DNA from 2 places in the Ruegeria sp. BC7 genome. Region 1 is predicted to be linked to the other one. Evidence: riboswitches for the same ligand, from Rfam matches in the RefSeq annotation. Region 1 holds a riboswitch; the other holds the start of a gene.
What was found. Region 1 has a riboswitch for cobalamin ahead of ACR0KS_RS15640 (thioredoxin domain-containing protein). Riboswitches for the same ligand answer to the same signal wherever they lie in the genome.
Positions count from the first base shown of each region.

Region 2: it holds a riboswitch for cobalamin, as region 1 does, so the genes downstream of both, ACR0KS_RS06625 (CbtB domain-containing protein) here and ACR0KS_RS15640 (thioredoxin domain-containing protein) in region 1, are expected to answer to the same signal.

Region 1 covers NZ_JBQFUL010000006.1:160,634-167,852, forward strand. The annotation lists gene ACR0KS_RS15625 (YbaB/EbfC family nucleoid-associated protein) at 17-361, opposite strand; gene ACR0KS_RS15630 (DNA polymerase III subunit gamma/tau) at 597-2,357, opposite strand; gene ACR0KS_RS15635 (phosphatase domain-containing protein) at 2,528-3,025, shown strand; gene ACR0KS_RS15640 (thioredoxin domain-containing protein) at 3,028-3,435, opposite strand; cobalamin riboswitch at 3,518-3,740, opposite strand; gene ACR0KS_RS15645 (alpha/beta fold hydrolase) at 3,877-4,734, shown strand; RNA gene ffs (signal recognition particle sRNA small type) at 4,761-4,859, opposite strand; gene ACR0KS_RS15655 (bifunctional 2',3'-cyclic-nucleotide 2'-phosphodiesterase/3'-nucleotidase) at 4,899-6,764, opposite strand; gene nudC (NAD(+) diphosphatase) at 6,943-7,219, shown strand, end outside.
Region 2 covers NZ_JBQFUL010000002.1:326,713-333,931, forward strand. The annotation lists gene ACR0KS_RS06600 (thiamine pyrophosphate-binding protein) at 1-252, opposite strand, end outside; gene ACR0KS_RS06605 (DUF302 domain-containing protein) at 331-768, opposite strand; gene ACR0KS_RS06610 (DUF1636 family protein) at 940-1,275, shown strand; gene ACR0KS_RS06615 (hypothetical protein) at 1,272-1,766, opposite strand; gene ACR0KS_RS06620 (CbtA family protein) at 1,833-2,531, opposite strand; gene ACR0KS_RS06625 (CbtB domain-containing protein) at 2,536-2,706, opposite strand; cobalamin riboswitch at 2,743-2,949, opposite strand; gene cobF (precorrin-6A synthase (deacetylating)) at 2,993-3,736, opposite strand; gene cobA (uroporphyrinogen-III C-methyltransferase) at 3,729-4,457, opposite strand; gene ACR0KS_RS06640 (cobyrinic acid a,c-diamide synthase CobB) at 4,454-5,770, opposite strand; gene cobM (precorrin-4 C(11)-methyltransferase) at 5,763-6,557, opposite strand; gene ACR0KS_RS06650 (cobalamin biosynthesis protein) at 6,554-6,922, opposite strand; gene cbiE (precorrin-6y C5,15-methyltransferase (decarboxylating) subunit CbiE) at 6,919-7,219, opposite strand, start outside.

The DNA.
Region 1 (7,219 bases):
TCGTCAGGAGTGTCTATCAGAACGGCAGCTTGATGTCTGCGGGCAGGCCCATGCTTTCGGTGAGCTTTGCCATTTCTTCCTGCGACCGCTCTGCCGCTTTGGTCTGCGCGTCCTTGATGGCGGCAAGGATCAGGTCCTCGACCACTTCCTTGTCGTCACCGTTGAAGATCGATGGGTCGATGTCCAGACCTTTCAGTTCGCCTTTTGCAGTGGCGGTGGCCTTGACCAGCCCGGCACCGGATTCGCCAACAACCGTGATGGTGTTCAGTTCTTCCTGCATGTCGGTCATCTTGGTCTGCAAATCCTGTGCGGATTTCATCATCTTGGCCATGTCGCCCAGACCGCCGAGTCCTTTGAGCATCGTGTTTCTCCTGTACGTCAGTTTGAAGTCTAAATACGGGCGGCACCCGCGCGGCACAAGGGCCGTAGGTCTCCCGCCCGTCGTCAAGGTCTTTGGCAAGACCTTTCCTCCCGTTGGGCCCGGCAGCGCGGGCCTTGCCCGCGCTGCCGGGCCCAAGTCCGCTCAGGGGTGTCGGCGTCAGCCGATGGCCCGTGGCGGGCGCGGGAGTATCACGGGTATTGAATTCGCGAAGGGTTCAATCCTCCTCGAACGGGTCCCATTCGTCTTCGACTTCGGGCAAGGCTTCTGTTTCGACCTTGGCGGCGCGTTCCTCGGGTGTTTCGATCCTTTTGATCCGGGCTTTTGGGAATTGTTCCAGCACCGCCTGAACCAGCGGATGCTGCTCGGCCTGCGCACGCAGCGCGAGGTCTGCGGCGTCCCTGACTTCGGCGATTGTTGCCGTGTCACCGTCAGATACGACCGATACCGCCCAGCGATTTCCGGTCCAGCGTTGCAACGCCGATCCCAGCCTTTGCGCCAAATCTGTCGGCGCATTGTCGGCCGGAGTAAACTCAATCCGTCCCGGCTGGTACGAAACCAGACGCACGCCGTTTTCAACTTCGACCAGGAGTTTCACGTCTCGGTTTGTGCGAATCAGTTCAACCACATGTTCAAAGGTCGGATACCGGGCCAGGGCGGTCTGAGTGTCCCGCGCCAAAGCTGCGCTGGGTGCGCCCGCACCTCCACCTGCTGGCGCCGCGTAAGACTGTGCTGCAGGCGCATGAGCCTGAACGGTGCCGTGCGACGGCGCAGGCATTCCGCCGCCGGGTCCGCCGTTCGGGGCAGGGGGTGGTGCGTCCTGAAGACGTCTGATCAGATCTTCCGGGGTGGGCAGGTCGGCGACATGGGCCAGCCGGATGATGGCCATTTCCGCCGACATCATCGCATTTGGCGCGGCCGAAACCTCTTCGAGCGCTTTCAACAGCATTTGCCACATTCGGGTCAGGATGCGCATCGGAAGGGCTTCGGCCATCTGAACGCCCCGCGCGCGTTCGTCAGGCGAGACCGTCGGGTCTTCGGCAGCGTCCGGCGTTATCTTGACCACCGAGACCCAATGCGTGATCTCGGCCAGATCGCGCAGCACGGCCAGCGGGTCGGCGCCTTCGGCATATTGGCCGCCCAGCTCTGTCAAAGCTCCGGCGGTATCGCCGCGCAGGATCATGTCCATCAGGTCCAACACTCGCCCGCGATCGGCCAACCCCAGCATGGCCCGCACCTGATCGGCACTGGTTTCCCCGGCACCGTGCGAAATAGCCTGATCCAGCAACGAGGTCGCATCCCGGGCCGATCCTTCCGCCGCGCGGGTGATCAGCGCCAGAGCGTCTTCGGCGATCTGAGCGTTCTCGGCAGTTGCGATCTTTTTCAGCAGGCCGATCATGTCCTCGGGTTCGATCCGGCGCAGGTCGAAGCGCTGGCACCGGGACAGGACCGTCACCGGAACCTTGCGAATCTCGGTGGTGGCGAAGATGAACTTCACGTGCTCGGGCGGTTCTTCAAGGGTCTTGAGCAGAGCGTTGAACGCACTGTTCGACAACATGTGAACTTCGTCGATGATGTATATCTTGTAGCGCGCACTGGCGGCGCGATAGCGGACACTTTCGATGATCTCGCGAATGTCGTTCACACCGGTGCGGCTTGCGGCGTCCATCTCCATCACGTCGACATGGCGGCCTTCCATGATGGCCACGCAGTGTTCGCACTGGCCGCAGGGTTCGATCGTGGCTTTGCCTTCGCCGTCTGATCCGATGCAGTTCATGCCCTTGGCAATGATCCGCGCCGTCGTGGTTTTGCCGGTGCCGCGAATGCCGGTCATGATGAATGCCTGCGCGATCCGATCGGCCTCGAATGCGTTTTTCAGCGTGCGCACCATCGCGTCCTGGCCCACGAGGTCGGCAAAAGTTTCAGGACGGTATTTACGCGCGAGCACCTGATAGGCGGGGCTTGGAGATTCGGTCATGTCTGCTCTGTCGGATTCGTATCAGCTTTGCAGCGTAGTGACCCCCGCCGCCTACGTCCACAGCAGGGTGCGATGAATTTCGATTTGGCATGACAGATCGCAGGAGGTACAGCTTTCGGTAAGTATGTTTGCCCCGTTCGCGGGCTTTCTATGCAGGCTGCGTGGTTATTTTGGACAAGTTTGAAATCTATCCCGTACCGATTGGTTCCGGCTTGGTGGCCTTGGCTCCGATACCGGGTCGGCATGGGGACTACGCTGGGGATCTGGGAACGCTCCTTGAATGGCGGCCAGACCTGGTGATCTCAATGACGACGGACATCGAAATGGCAGATGCCAGAGCGAGCGGGCTGGGACGCGATTTGCAGTGCAATTCGGTCAAATGGGTTCACCTGCCGATCGAAGATTTTGGTGCTCCGTCGTCAGGGTCGCAAACAGAATGGTCGGAAGTCAGCGCTGCGGCGCTGCGGATACTTTCAGGTGGCGGCAAGGTTCTGGTGCACTGTCGGGGCGGGTGCGGGCGTTCCGGAATGACGGTATTGCGCCTCATGGTGGAAAGCGGCGAACCCCCCGAGCAGGCTCTGCGCAGATTGCGGGCCGCAAGGCCATGCGCCGTGGAAACCGCCGCGCAGCTTGCTTGGTCCACGGCACCGGTTCCGCGTGGCGCTTGACGTCACGCCCCAAGCTGATGCTGCGCGTCGGACGCCGGTTGCGCCGCAAATGTCGTCACTTGGAGCATTGCGCACGGCAATTCAGAAACAACTCCGGCCGGCATGAAGGTTGTGTCTTGGCCGAACATCAGGTCGGCGAATTCATTTAAGATTGCGGCGGGCGTGTCAGAGCCGATGCCGCAAAACACCCTGATCTGAGCGTGATCCGCGCGAAAACGGGCCGTGCACCCGTCGGCGCAATGAGCCAGCTCGCCGCTGCCCTCCACCTCGAATTCACGGTTGGTCGCAGGCTGCGCGGTCGCCATCGCATCCGCCAATGCGCGCGCCATCTGAGCCAGCGCCGCGCAGGGTCTGCCGGTCTTCTGGCAAACCGTTGCCGAAAATTCGTGAGTTTTAGTCTTCCAGATCATACTGCGCCCTCCGCGCGTTGGCCGGGGCATTGGTCAGGAAGGTTCAGCGAACTGAAGACCTGCCCGGACACCCCGCCCGAGTTTCGGTTTTGGTTCGATGGCAGGTCTCCTGACTTGCGGGTCTTCGCGTTGCCGACCTTCCCAGCCATTTGGCCAGTGGTGTCTCGGCATTGCTCACCGCTTACAGTTGCGGGGGCAGTCGCGGCCTTGGTCCGTTCCGGTTTCTCCGGTTGGGACCGCACCGTGTTCCCTTTTCATCCCGCCCCCAGAGATCGGGAACGAGAACCATCACGTCATCGCTAGCGGGTGAAATCCTTCCGAGTCAAGCGTGCAGTAGAATTCAAACGGACGCATGGTCACTCTTGCGCGCTCTTGACTCTGTGGGTGCATATGGCCCGATAGGAGAGTGAACCGAACAGTTCAGTAGCTTCGAGAGGGCCCATGTTGGATAACTTGCAGTCGGTGCTGACCGAGGATTTCTTGATTCCCTCTGGCCAGGCAAAATTGTCGGCGCGATTGTATTTGCCGATGACAAAGCCAGAGATTGCCGTTGTCGTGCACGGCGCGACGGGTGTTCCGCGAGATTATTACCAGCACTTCGCCCATTGGCTGGCGGCCGAACAGGGTATCGCCTGTCTGACCTACGACTACAGCGATTTCGGCCATTCCCTGACAGGGCGGAGGCAGGACGCGCAGGCGACAATGGCGGGTTGGGCCTTGAATGACATGCCTGCGGCGCGCGCCGAAATGCGTAGACGGTTCCCTAACGCGCAACAGTGGAGCATCGGTCATTCCCTTGGTGGCATGCTCGGCCCGGTTTCGCCCGATTGTGAACAGATCGACCGTATGATCTGTATCTGTTCGGGTCTGGCGACTTTGTCAGATCACCCGTGGCCCTACCGCGCCTTGGCTTCGATGTTCTGGTACGGCCACGTGCCTCTGGTTGTAAAATCTTTGGGCTACTTGCCGGGCAAGGCCACCGGGTTTGGTGCTGATCTGCCGTCAGGCGTGTATTGGCAGTGGCGCGATTGGTGCACTGCGCCCCAGAATTATCTGCCCGAAATCGGAAAAAGCCTACCGGCTGCGGACTGGTCCAAGCACGGAAAGCCCGTGGAATTGTTTGCGCTTGAAGACGACCAACTGGCGCCGCCAAAGGCCGTGTGGCGTCTGGCCAACCTTTATGGTCCAAGTGCACGTCGGAATCTGTTGTCAGCGCAAGATTTTGGACTGAAACAGATTGGGCATATCGGAATCTTTGCACGCCGAAGCGCTGCCATTTGGCCCCGTCTGATCGCCTGACGCGGCAACACATCTTCGGTTTGGAGAAGTGAGAGGTTGGACATCGACCCAAGCGGGGCTCGTTGTGGCTGCTTCCTTCCGGACCTGACCAGGTTGGCGAGGCGCTCGCCCGCGCCAACCTCTCAGGGGTGGATATAGGCATCTGTCGCGCAAATGACAACCCGTCAGAGTGTCAATCGAATTTGCGTAAACCCACTGTCGTCCTGCCCGATTGGGTTTGGGTCGAATTCGTCCAGTTCGGCCAAGTGTTGCAGGGCTTTGGCCCCAGTTCTCAGGATGGCAAAAGCGCCGGGCACTGGCGCAAGCGTGAACGGAGGTTTGGCGTTGTCCAGCGGATCAGGCTCGGTCACTCCAGACAGGTAATCCCGCAGGGCGCGTTGAATTGGCAAGACCGGCAGGGGAACTTGCGGTGCGCTATCAACAAACGGAAAATGCCCGCCGCCATTTGCCCTGTAGTTGTTCAGGGCAACCACGAATGACTGCGACTTGCAAATGGGGTGGCCGTCGAACCGCAGGTCGCGAATCCGGCTGTTCAATGGGTTGGTCATGTCGCCGCCCATATCGAAACGGGCAGGGTGGCTGAGGTCGATCTGGTAGGTCAGACCGTGCAGGACATCAAAGTTGTGACCGGCGCGCCCGGGGCTCAATAAGTCTCGCTGGTGGCCCGGCTGCATCTGGTTGAGCACACTGGCCGACATTTCGAGCCATTCCTTCAATTGCTCTGCCGTGACGATGACGGCCATCAATTCGTTCGGAAAAATGCTGAGGTCGTGGACATGGCGCAAGCGGATCTGGCCCGGCGGCACGTCGGTAAAAAAGCGCGGCCCGGCACGGCCCCCGAATTTTGAAGGCGAAACGGCCGATAGGACCGGAAAGCTCTCGTGGGGTGTGCCTTTCAGGTAGGGCCGCAGGGCCGCGGCCTGAGCCGACGCCACTAGCGCAAGCCCACGATCCGCAGCGCAAAAACTGAAGTAGCTGTGCAGATGCCGCCGTGTTTTCCCAACAGGCTGGTCAGATATCTTTCGCGTAGCAGCATGTGCTTCGGCAAACAGGCGTCGCATTTCCGGGTCTTCCGCCGGCGGGTTCAGAGGCGCGGTGGGCGATATGGGGCGCAGTTCTGTGCGTTGGCTGGTGACCCTCCATTCTCCGTCTGTTTCCGCGCTGAGGTTCAGGTCAATCACCCCCAGATGCGACCCCGCAGCGCCGGGCATCACGACCGGCTTTCCATGGACGAAACCGTTTTGCCAATCGACATGCTCCAACCCGTCATGCGCAGCCCCGGGAAGCGTCAGATGCGAATGTCCGGCGATGATCGCGTCGATGCCATCCACGGCCGCCAAGGGGATAATGGCGTTTTCGATCATGGGTTCCGGCGCCGAGGTACCCAGCCCGGTATGCGCCAGCGCAATTATCAGATCGCATCCGGCAGACTTTAGCTCTTTCGTTTTCGTTCGCGCGCAAGTCACGATGTCGTCTATGTCCACGACACCTTTCAGATGATTGGCCTCCCACTTGGCCGTTTGCGGAGGCAGGACAGAAAAGACGCCAATTTTCAAAGTGGTTTTCCGCCCGTTTGCGCTGATGGAGCGGTCTAGAATCGCGTGGCTTTGCCAGATCGGAGCCGCGTCCTGCCGGGTGGCATTGCTGCACAGAACCGGGCACGGTGCCTGCCCCATCACTCGATCCAGGACACCCAGTCCGAACCCGAAATCGTGGTTGCCCAATCCAACCGCGTCATATCCGAGCATGTCGAACGCCTGCATCAGGATGTGACGTTCATCTGTTTGCCCAACTGCCCACTCGCCAATCGGAGCACCCTGCAGCGCGTCGCCATTGTCAAAAAGCAGAACCAATTCACCCCTCTCCTCGGTCTGCGCCCGCGCCTGTTTGATCAGGCTTGCGGTGCGTGTCAGGCCGATGGAAGGGTCCGGGCTGTCACTGTAGTAGTCAAACCCGGTCAAATTCATATGCAGGTCTGTCGTGGCCAGAATTCGGACCCGCGCTTTCGTCAAAGAGGAGGAAGGTTTCAAAACTCTACTTTTGGCAGTTTTTTATTAATCAATTTCAACAAAAAGAGTATTCAGCGCAAAGATCAAGATGAGCCGCGGGTATTTAACGCCGCGGGTTCTTTTTCCGGTCGGTATGAATTGCCATTGCAACGCCATCGTTGTCATGGCAGCCCTGTGCGGACAACCCAAAGGAACTGCAATGAAAAACGCTGAGCATGTGACATTTGGTGGTTCTGGCCTGGATCGTGCGGCGCATATTCGTGGAAACGCTGATGAAATCGCGTCGGCCCGGGCGAACCCCGGGGCGCGGTGTCTGTTGCTGTGGCGGGGTAAATTGCTGGCCCAGGGCGAAGCGCTGGATCGGCTGGGCTTTGTTCCGATGACACATGGCTTGGTTGAAAACGGACCGGGTGGCATTACCGAGGAACCGATCTTTCTGGGCTTTTCCGATGACTCGCCAGTGTTCGCGGTCGATA
Region 2 (7,219 bases), on a different contig from region 1:
GATCCCGTTCATCGCGCCGGGGCCGAGCGTCGCGACCAGAATGGCCGGCGCGCCGTCGCGGTGATGCACGGCTTCGGCCATGAAGCCTGCTGCGTTCTCGTGTTTGGTCAGGTGAAAGGTGATCCCGGCCTGTTCCAGCGCGTCCACCAGTGTCAGAACTTCACCACCCGGCATGCCAAAGGCGTGGCGGCACCCGGCCTCGTAAAGACGTTCGGCCAGAAGGTCCGCAGCGCGCGGCGAAAGGTCCTGCATCAGTCGTGCTCCGATAAACTGTTTCACAGCAGATTGCGGAGGACAGCCCGGGACGCAAGGCGGATCACGCCAGTGTGACTAATTGACTGCGGTTTCGGCTATAATTTGAAATTTTGTGTCCAGGTCTGATGCTATGTCTTTCAGCGTGTCACCGCCTTCAGGCAAATAGGGTGAGAATACAAAGCTGGGCGTCTTGTAAGACAACGTGGCGGTGCCATCTGGGTTTTCGGTAACATAGAACCGGATCGGGGCTTCTATCATCGCGTTTACGGATGCTCCTAGAACTTGTACTGCGTAGTCGTTGTTGAAAACACCTATGACCAGATTGCCGGGAATAGTGATCCCGCGCGCCGCGGCTGCTTTGGTTGGCCCAGCTTGCGTTACAACGATCAGCCCGTTTTCTTTGACGGCGTTTTTGGTGTCAGTCACCAAGTCGGCAAAGGTTTTCTCTGTCGGATAGGTGGCCCACCCCGTCAGCGGCCCTTCGGCCCAAGCAGACAGCGGTAAAATTGCCAACGCAAATCAGAGAGCTTTCATATGACGACCTCCTGAGACGTGCCCAAGCGAAACTTGCCAGAAACAACTGCGCGGCGCAGTCACAATCTTGTGCGCTTTCAGGATTGCGCGGCGGATCATAAAGGCTCAGAAACAGGCGGATGACAGGAAACGAGGTCTGCTTTGGATCAGATGCGCTTATTGATCTGCAAGAGTTGTTCCGGTTCCCGCGACCACGCGGCTGAGTTGCTGGCTGTGCAGCAAGCGCTGAAAACGGCTGGCCTGCAGGATCAGGTGACATTGGGCGACCAAGCATGTTTCAGCAGTTGCGCTGAACCCACAGCCTTGGCGCTGCAAGGGCAGGGGCGGGCGTCTTACGTGTTTTCGGGGGTCGATGTGGTGGCGGATGCGGACGATATCGCCGCGACTTGCCTGACATACCTGAGCAGCCCAAACGGATGGATCGAAGACGCCCGTCCATGCGGGCGACTTCGGATGTGCTTGCGCGCGCGCATTCCCGCGCTTTAGTCGACCTGAACCTTGACCGTGGCGCTGACGGGTGCGCCGTCAACGGTCAGTGCGCTGTGGCTGTTCGAGTTCAACGAGACAGCCACCTCGACCTCACCTTTCGGCAGGTCGCTGATATGCATCCAGTTGCCATATAGCCGCGCCAGTTTTACGCCGTTGACGTAAACATGTGCGTGGCCTTCTCCGGGTTTGTCCTCGGTCGAGGCGTTCTCTGGCGAGAACCGAAAGTTCTCGGGCATGACGTGCAGGTTCCACCCCGCCATTGGATCTTTCGTTAGCGCGACAGAGACATCAGGCGCGTTTTCGCCTGAGGGTAGGTTCACGGTGGCAGAGTGATCATGGGCCACCGATTCCGCGGCCGTGCCTGAGTGGTGTGACGGATCTCCGTGGTCGTGACCGTCGAAAGTGACCCCGTTTGCGGCGGCAACGACGAAACCAGCGCCCCCGCCAAAAACAAGACCGATTGCAAAAAGGGCAAGTGAACGTGCCATTTCAGTTCCTTGAAAACAAAAAGAAAACGCGCCGGGTAAAACCCGGCGCGCGTGTCTGTTCGACGATTAGGCCGTTGCTTCGGCGCGTTGACCTTCATGCTGCCAGAAATACCCGGCGAAGGCACCGACAAGAACCCAAGCCACCAGTCCGATACCAAAAGCACGAGCGGCAAACAGCGCGCCGATCTCGGTCGGGACAGGTCCTGTGAATACATCCGGCTCCGGCGCTCCGATCAGATGAGGCGCAAGAAGCAGAGCAGCCGCGATCACGTAGCTGATCAGGTTTCCGCCGAATGCGATCAGCCACATGGCGACTACCGCAGCCGCAACGGTGGCAAACCACCAGACCTGACGCGCATAAACGTCGGCCGCAGCAACTCCGGGCACCTCGGGGGCCAGCGTAAAGCCGGGCGCAAGGTGGAACGCAACGAATCCGGCCAGACCCCAAAGCACGCCAGTTCGACCATCAATCTTGTGCCCATTGCCTTCCGCTACCGACATCAGCGCCACCATCACCAAGGCGTAGCCGGTATAAGTCAGCATGGCGAAAATCACGCTCAGGGCGTCGCGGAACAGGTCCGAGAACATGCCCGGCAGCTCAGGGTGTGCGCTGACGGCCTCTCCGCCGAAATGGACCAATTCGCCCGATTCATACAGCTCGGCGTGTAACAGCACAGGTTGCACAAAGACCAACTGCAGCAAGGCGGCAATCAGCCCCGCTGCAGCACCAGCGAACAACGCGCTGGTTAGAATACGGCTAAACATGGTCTTAGTGGCAGGGGAAGCCGGTCGCGTGACGAACGTCGTGCGCTGCGTCGTGCAGGGCGGCTGCCTGAACATGCCCGGTCAGCGTGATAACGCCCAGGCCCAGAACCACTGCGAACATGACCGGAAAGAAGCCAGCGCGCGATGCGGATGCCGTTGTTGTTTGTGTTGCCATCTTTTTTCTCCTTTGCCGCCGCACCCGACGGCCGGTGTTTCAATTCTTCGCCTGGCAGGTCTCCTGGCTTGCGGGTCGATGCCCCTGTTCGCCTTCCCCCTGAAATCAGGAGTGGCTGGTTGAACAAGGGCTATCCGCTTACAGTCGCGGGGGCGGCTCTGGACTTGACTGCACGGGCAGTCGCACCAAATTCCCTCTTAGCATCCGGATTTCTCCGGCAGGACCAGACGCCTCCATTTAGCCCTTATGAGGGCAGGGGCGCAATCGTCATTTGCGACCTTTTGCGTCAGATACCGCGCTTTTTCAGCAAATAGACATCCATGATCCACCCGTGGTCTGCGCGGGCTTGCGCTCGGGTTTTCAAAATCTGCCCAGAGACTTCGGCCAGTGGGCCTTGGATCAGAATTTCCTCTTTCATTCCCACGTAAGCGCCCCACCAAATGTCATAGTCCTTCGTCTCAAGGCTCTGGAAAGAACATTCCCCGTCCAGCATGACCGCGACTTTCGAGGCGTCTTTCGGCCATCCTTCCTCTCGGATTCGGCGCCCGGTTGTCACGACATACGGTGCGCCCAGTTCGTTGATCGGAACCGCGTGGGCGGCGGTCAACGCCTGCAAAGCAGTAATGCCGGGAATCACCCGAGTTTCCGGTTGGGGGTTCAGGCGCGACGCAATTCTCAGCGAGCTGTCATAAAGCGACGGATCGCCCCAGATCAGCAGGGCGACATGTTGCGCCTTTGGGTGGGCAGATATGGCTTCTTGCCAGCGAAGGGCAATAGCATCGTGCCATTCGTCCACACCGCGGAGGTATCCGTCATCCGAGCGGCGTTTGGGGATATCGAAATAGGCAATCTGAGGAGGTGTCTCAGTCACGGCTTGGATGATCTCCTCACGCAGCCCTGCAAGATCGGCCTTGTTTTCACCCTTGCGGGGAATCAGGATCAGGTCCGCCGACCGAATGGCTTTTGCGCCTTGAAAGGTGACGTGGTCGGGATTGCCGGTACCGATGCCGACAAGGGTTAGATCAAACATCTTCAAGCTCTGCCAATGGGCCGTAAAGGATCAGGGCAGGGGCTGTGCCGATCTCAGCCTCCAACTTCTCGGAGAGTTCACCGACCGAGGAGCGATGCAATTTCTGGTCGGGGGTCGACACGGACTCGGCCATCAATGCCGGGGTGTCCAGCGGCAGACCGTGAGCGTGCAGCGCTTTGACCAGAAGGGGGAAAGTCCGTTTGCCCATGAAAACCACGGTGGTTGCGTCCGGGTCGGCCAAAGCGGGCAGATTCAGATCGTCGGGCAGTTTGCCGCTGACGTCGTGGCCCGTGACAAATTGCACGCGCCGGGCGGTCATCCGACGGGTCAGGGGAATACCAGCAGCGGCTGCGGCGGCGACCGCCGAAGGAATGCCCGGAATGATCTCGTACTCGATGCCAGCTTCGCGCAGGGCGACAAGTTCTTCCTCGAGCCGTCCGAACAAGCCCCCATCGCCCGATTTCAAACGCACCACATGCGCGCCGGTATTGGCGTAATCGACCAATAGTCGGCTGACGTGATCTTGCTTGGGTGAGGGCCGTCCCGCCCGTTTGCCGACGCCAACCAGATCAGCATCGTCCCGCGCGTGGGACAGGATCGGGCCGCTGCTGAGGTCGTCAAACAGCACGGCGTCCGCCTTTTGCATCCGGCCCACGGCCTTCAACGTCAGCAACTCAGGATCGCCGGGGCCGGAACCTATGAATGAGACAAACCCGCTCATGCCGTGGCCTCCGCGATCAGGTGAAAGAACGTGCCGGTCACATTGCCGCGTACCGACCCGGTCTGCGGCCCTTCAGCTCCTTCAGCGTCGAAAACGCGCGCCAATGGTGCGTCCGGTTGTTCGAGAATAGAAGAGTAGTGGAATTCGTGTCCCCTTAGCGGTGTCTTGGCTTCAAATCCGGGCATCGGGGCTAAAAGCTCAGCCCTGCGATACCCAAGGTTGAACTTGCGCTTCTCATAGGACGTGACCAACCCCAGCAATCCTGCCATTTGATGTTGGGTGCCCTCCTTGTCGACAAGGGCTTGTCCAAGGGTCATGTAACCTCCGCACTCACCATGAACGGGCTTGGTTTCTGCGTGGGTGCGCAAGCCGGCCAAGAACGTTGTGGCGGCGGCCAGTGTGCCTGCGTGAAGCTCGGGATAGCCGCCCGGCAACCAAACCAGATCTGCGTCAGGTGCGGGCGGCTCATCCGCCAGCGGTGAAAAGGGCAGAATTTCTGCCCCCGCTGCGCGCCACCCTTCCAACAAGTGCGGATAGGTAAAGGAAAACGCCGCGTCCCGAGCCAGCGCGATCCGCTGCGCCGGAGGCCGCGGCAGCGCGGATGACGATGGCCCCTTGGGGCCTGAGGAAGCCGCACGTTTGATGGCCTCAAGATCCACGTGTTCCCGAAGAAACGCGGCATATCCAACGATTGCGCTTTCAAGGTCAGGGTGCTCAACAGCTTGAATCAGACCCAGATGCCGTTCAGGAAGCGTTAAGTCGCCCCGGCGCGGCAAGACACCCAGAACAGGCAACCCGGCGCGTTCCATGCCCAGCCGTGTCAAACGTTCATGACGTGGACTGGCGCAGCGGTTTAGGATCACGCCTGCAAAGGGAAGATCGGGATTGTACATCCGAAATCCCAGCGCCGTTGCCGCTGCAGATTGTGCCTGCCCCCCGACATCCAGCACCAAAACGACGGGCCACCCCATCCGTTGCGCGGTTTCCGCGCTTGAGCCGTGCCCAAGCTCACCGGGTTTGGCAACACCGTCGAACAGGCCCATCGACCCTTCGGCCACAACGATATCCGCACCCTCGGCTTGTGCCGAGATCGCAGTCAAAAGCGGCTCTCCCATCGCCCAGCTATCAAGATTGAACGAGGCACGCCCAGCCGCCGCCCTGTGGAAGGCCGGGTCGATATAATCCGGTCCGCTTTTGAACGGCTGCACGGTCAGCCCATCTTCGGCCAACGCCCTTAGAAGCCCCAGCATTACGGTGGTTTTTCCAGTCCCCGAAGACGGAGCGGAAATCAGCAGACCCGGAGGGTTAGTCATCGCCGTGGCTCCAGCTCGACCACGGGCTGTCCGCGCTCTGTGGACGATAGCGGCGGTCGTAATCCTTGGAATACAGGCAGCTTTCGTCAAATCCTTCACCTGCCAAAGCTGGACCAACCATGATCAGAGCCGTGCGCGAGATGCTTTCGTCCAGCGCATCCTTTAGCGTGTTTAGCGTAGCGCGAATGATGCGCTCGTCCGGCCAGCTTGCGCGATAGACAACGGCGACGGGGCAGTCTGCTCCATAGGCCGGGATTAGGTCAGCGAGCACTTTGTCCAGATTGCCGATCGACAGGTGGATGGCCAGCGTAGCGCCTGTGCGGGCAAAGTTTTCCAACGTCTCACCTTCGGGCATCGAGGACGCGCGGCCCGGCGTCCGGGTCAGAACCACGGATTGCGCAAGACCGGGCAGTGTTAACTCGGTTCCCAGCGCCGCCGCAGCAGCAGCGAACGAGGGCACGCCCGGCGTGACGCTGACGGGGATTCCCATCTTTTTCAGCCTGCGAATTTGTTCGCCCATAGCGGACCAGACCGACAGGTCGCCGGAATGCAGGCGCGCGACGTCGTGGCCCGCTTTGTGCGCCGCCTCGATCTCGGCCATGATCTGGTCCAGATCCATAGGCGCGGTATTGATGATCCGCGCCCCTTCGGGGCAATGGCCAAGGATTTCCTCGGGCACCAACGAGCCCGCGTACAGGCACACGGGGCACGACGCGATGATATCGCGCCCGCGCAGGGTCAGCAGGTCGGCGGCACCGGGTCCGGCACCAATGAAATGAACGGTCATGATTGTCCTCCGATGGCTAAGGCGCAGGTGGCCAGCCGGTCGTCCGATATGTGTCTGGGGGAAAGCAACCGGGCCTGAGGCCCAGCAGCAGAAAGAGCGGATGCTTCGGATACGCTGCCAGTGCCATACGTGGCCCGGCTGCGGTTCGAGCATGTCAGGGTGCGTTGTCCGGCCAGTTCGCTGGCCGCTACATAGTGCAAGGGCAGGGCCAGTGCGTCCGCAAAGGCCGCCAGAGCCGGATGCCCTTTTTTGTCGCTGGCCGTCGCCAAGGCCGAAATGTCGTGACCAGCGGCGGCTGCATCATAGGCTGCGCGCAGGCTTTCGACCGTCGCAGATGACGAAAAACCAAGGCCCGCAACAATCATAGCGTCACGCTCCACTGGACGACCGGATAGGATGACTTCCACCCGCGACGGGGGCCCAAAGCCGATGCCTGCGCCAGTTCAATCCGCAACAGCTCACCGCCCAGTTTCTCGTGCCACTGAGCCAGCACCGCTTCGCTTTCCAACGTCACGGCGTTTGCGACCAATCGCGTCCCCGCCGGTAGTGTTTCACTGATCCACTCCAGAAGGGCGGTGCTCAGGCCACCGCCGATGAAAACCGCGTTGGGTTTTGGCAGCGAGGTCAGAGAGTCAGGCGCAGTGCCATGCACCACGTCCAGC